Regions from separate parts of the Lacticaseibacillus suihuaensis genome, predicted to be linked through region 1. Evidence: predicted binding sites of a transcription regulator. Region 1 holds the regulator's gene; the other holds the start of a gene.
What was found. Region 1 encodes HrcA, which represses chaperone genes, less so after heat shock. Its sites were predicted from a motif close to TTAGCACTCNNNNNNNNNGAGTGCTAA; they were not measured.
Positions count from the first base shown of each region.

Region 2: the regulator HrcA is predicted to act here: its motif matches at 1,039-1,065, upstream of ACYVRZ_RS09360 (ATP-dependent Clp protease ATP-binding subunit).

Region 1 covers NZ_BAAGBJ010000001.1:390,748-392,946, forward strand. The annotation lists gene grpE (nucleotide exchange factor GrpE) at 1-243, opposite strand, end outside; gene hrcA (heat-inducible transcriptional repressor HrcA) at 257-1,300, opposite strand; gene hemW (radical SAM family heme chaperone HemW) at 1,416-2,199, opposite strand, start outside.
Region 2 covers NZ_BAAGBJ010000010.1:4,847-7,045, reverse strand. The annotation lists gene ptsP (phosphoenolpyruvate--protein phosphotransferase) at 1-348, opposite strand, end outside; gene ACYVRZ_RS09370 (phosphocarrier protein HPr) at 348-614, opposite strand; gene ACYVRZ_RS09365 (hypothetical protein) at 724-915, opposite strand; gene ACYVRZ_RS09360 (ATP-dependent Clp protease ATP-binding subunit) at 1,165-2,199, shown strand, end outside.

The DNA of each region.
Region 1 (2,199 bases):
GGCTCGTTCCTTTTTGAAGCGGTTGTTCATGTTGCTGATCTCGGCGGCGGCCCGCAGGTACTTGTCTTCGAGCTCGTCTCGCTCCTTTTGAAGCGCCGGCACGTCGATGGCATCTTCTTTCACCTGGGCGTCCAGGTCAGCGGCCATCTCGGCGGCAATTTCTTCCTTCAAGGACTGCTTGGGCGCCGCGTCGGGCTGGGCCTGCTTTTCAGTAGGCTGCGTCTCTTTCTCCTTTTTCGTCATGGGAGCCTCCTTGTCATTGATCAAAATGCGTGTAGTAGTTGGTCAACCGCTTGGCCAGCTCCTCACGAAAGGCTGACAGCAGACCGATCATCTTGGAATACGGCATCTGAGTCGGCCCGATTAAAGCGATCATCCCGGTGCCGTGCTCGCCGACGCTGTACTTGGCCGTGATGACGCTCAGGTTAGCCAAGACGTCCGGCGTCAGCTCGGCCCCCAGGCGAACCTGCAGATCGGCCGCGGTGCTCGGGTTGAGCAGCCGGTTGATGTCGCCTTGCTCCGAGTCGATCATGCCCAAAAGCTGCTTGAGCTGCCCAGCATCCGCATCGCCGACGTAATCCATCAGGTTCAGCCGGCCACCGACGAAGAATCGCTCGGCCGCCGCCTTTTGCAAGACGTTGCCGAAAATGTCCAAGAAGCCATCGGCGGAGGTCATGTACTTGAACAGCACCGCCGGCACATCGGTTTGCAACTTTTGCGCAACTGCCCCGAGCGGCAGGCCGACCAGCTGATCGTTGATGATGCGGATCGCCTTTTCGACCTCGTCGGGGTCAACCTCCGGCGGCAGCGTGAACAACTGGTTCTCCACGTTACCGTTGCTGGTGACAAGAATCGCCATCACCTGGTGGTTGCCCAGCGGCACCAGCCGAAAGCCCGTCAGGCGAATGTTCGTCACCTCGGGACCAAGGCTGATGGCGGTGTAGCTGGTCAGATTGGACAGGATCCGGGCGCTTTGGGCCACAATCTCGTCAATCTTGTAAAAATGACCGCCGAACCCCTGCTGAATCGCAGCGATTTCGTTAGGCGTCGCTTGTGCCGGCTCCACCAGGTTGTCCAGGTAATAGCGGTAGCCCTTCGTCGAGGGGACGCGGCCGGAGCTGCTGTGTGTCTTTGTAATCAATCCCTGCTCTTCCAAGGCCGCCATGTCGTTGCGGATCGTCGCCGAGCTGACGTGAATCGGTAATTCCGTCATCAAGGTTTTAGAACCCACAGGCTGACCACTTTCCGTGAATAGCCGAATGATTTCCTTTAAGACGAGCAGTTGGCGTTTCGTCAACATATTGCCACCTCTTTTTAGCACTGCAAAGCAATGAGTGCTAACACAATTACTAATATAGCAACCGCCCTTAGCAAAGTCAACCCCGGGTTGCTAAATCAGCCCTGCGCCCGAGTCGCTACACCAGCGGATCATCCAACAGGAACTGCTGGAACACCTCATTGCCCAAAAACATGCCTTGGTTGGTCAGGCTCAGACTCCCGGCGACCTCCTTGAGCAACTGCTGTTCCTTGAGCTGGTCGATCAGACCCCCGTAGACGTCTTCGATCTGCATGTGGTAACGATCCGCGAAGCGCTTGCGGCTGACCCCCGCCCGGGTGCGAAGGCCTAGGAACATTTCCTCTTCAATCTGCTCTTCAAGCGGCACCAAGTGGTGTTCGATCACCGGCACCTTGTTGGCCTCAAGCGGCGCCAGGTACTGTTGAATCGGGCCGAAATTGTGGTAGCGGTCGCGACCCAGGTAGCCGAACGCACCGGCGCCAAAGCCGAAGTACTTGTCGTTTTGCCAGTACAGCAGGTTGTGTTCGCACTGGTAGCCGGGCTTGGCGAAGTTGGAGATCTCGTACTGATCGCGGCCGTTGGCACGCATCAGGTCAATGGCGTCTTGGTACATGTCGGCCTCGACGTCTTGGCTGGGCAGCTGCAGCCGCCCCTTGCGCATCAGGTTGTAAAAAATCGTCTTCTTCTCAAGAATCAGTGAATAAGTCGAGTAGTGCGGCAGATCTAGCGCCAGCGCCTCGTGGAGGCTGTGCAGGAAGTTTTCGCGGCTTTGCCCGGGCAGCCGGAAGATTAGGTCGATGGACAGGTTATCAAATCCGACCTGCCGGGCGTTTTCGATGGCCCGATACACGTCTTGGGCCTTGTGGGTGCGGCCGATGCGCTTGAGAATCTGGTCATCAAAG
Region 2 (2,199 bases), on a different contig from region 1:
GAAGGTGGCGATGAACATATCGGAAACCGACTTCAGTGCGGTTTCAGCATTGACCTTGTCGTCTTTGATTTTCGATTCGATCGCGCCGGTGAACTCCGGATCTGCCAGAATCATCATGTGTGCGTCGAAGACTTGCGCCTCTTCCTCACCCAGTGACTCCGCCGCCTTTTCGCGGATAATCTTCAGCTCGCCGTTGCTTTGGTCTAGTGCGTCGTGCAAACGGTCGATTTCTTTTTCTGGATCTTCAATTGTAGACTGAGAAAATGACAAATCGGGTTGCACTAACATGTAGGCCTTCGCAGTTGCGATGCCGTCACTAGCAGCGATCCCTTTGAGTTGCTTTGTCATTAGTCAGACAGACCTTCCTTTTTCATCGTTTCTTCGATGGCGTTGATGGCATCGGCTTCGTCGGCACCCTCAGCGGAGATGGTCACGTCGGCACCTTGGCCAACGCCCAGGGACATCACGCCCATGATGGACTTCAAGTTGACGCTCTTCCCCTTGTATTCCAAGTTGATGTCGGAGTTGAACTTGCTTGCGGCCTGAACCAAAAGGGTAGCCGGACGTGCGTGGATCCCTGTTTCTGCAATGACATTAAATTCGCGTTTTTCCATGAGTAATCTGCTCCTTCGCATAAAAAGTCTTTTCCGAATAGAATGGACAATTCTATCTCTTGTAAACCTTACCATCATTCCGTTTTCACGGCAAGTCTGAAGTCGCTTTTTAATCTCCCGACCCGGATTTGTAACGGTAGACGATGTTACCGCCGCGTTTGGCCTGCCCCACGATCTCGTCGCGGTTGGGATAGTCGGTCCAAGCGGTCCGAAACGCCCCGAAAGTTTCCGGGGTCACCTCGATTTCGCTGCGCGACCCTGCGCGTAACTCGTCCATCAGCTGCTGGTAGTCCGGTGCCATTCGCCTGCCTCCTTTAAAGCGCCAGCCTTTGAAGTTGACGCGCTTTGACGTACAAGATTATGCTAGCATTATGCGAGTGAAACCGCAATCAAAACCGATAAGAAAAGGGTTTCGTCAAATTTTTTAGCACTCTCGGCATTAGAGTGCTTGCAAATTTAACCCGCTGTTGTATACTAGTCCTTGGTCAATAAAGGTCAAAGCTTTTTTTGACAAGGGGGGCTCCCCCCACAAAGAAAGGTCGTGATCGCGATGCTCTGTGAGAACTGCCATCAAAATCCAGCGACCATTCACCTGTACACCAGCGTGAATGGTCAACGCCAAGAGATCAACCTGTGCCAAAACTGCTACCAGCAGCTCAAGGCGCAAGCAGGAGGTTCTATGAATCCAACCAATGCAAGCAACGACCCCTTCGGCTTCAACAGCCTTGACGACCTGTTCAAGGCGATGAGCCAGGGGCAAAATTCGGGCCAGCCCGAATCCCCAACCGCACAGACCCCGCCGACGCAGGCCGGCCGCGGCGGCAACAACAACCGCGGCGGCGGCAACAGCGTGCTCGCGCAGTTCGGGGTCAACCTGACCGACAAGGCCAAAAACGGTGAGATTGATCCCGTGATTGGCCGCGACGCCGAAATCGCCCGGGTGATCGAAATCCTGAACCGTCGCACCAAGAACAACCCGGTGCTGATCGGTGAGGCCGGGGTCGGTAAGACCGCGGTGGTCGAGGGGCTCGCCCTGAAGATCGCCAACGGTGACGTGCCGGCCAAGCTGCAAGAGCGCCAGGTCATCCAGCTCGACGTCGTGTCGCTGGTGCAAGGCACCGGCATTCGCGGCCAGTTCGAGCAGCGCATGCAGCAGCTGTTGACCGAGCTGAAGAAGAGTCCCAACGTCATTTTGTTCATCGACGAGATTCACGAAATCGTCGGGGCCGGCAACGCGGAAGGCGGCATGGACGCCGGTAACGTGATCAAGCCGGCGCTGGCGCGTGGCGAGATGCAGCTGGTCGGCGCCACCACCAACAACGAGTACCGCCAGATTGAAAAAGACAGCGCCTTGGCCCGGCGCCTGCAGCCCGTCACCGTCGACGAGCCGACCGAGGCCGAAACCGTCAAGATCCTCGAAGGCATCCAAAAGCGCTACGAGGATTACCACCACGTCACCTACACGCCGGCCGCGATTCAGGCCGCTGTCACCCTGTCCAGCCGCTACATTCAAGACCGCTTCTTGCCCGACAAGGCCATCGACTTGCTGGATGAGGCCGGCTCGCGCAAGAACCTGACCATCACC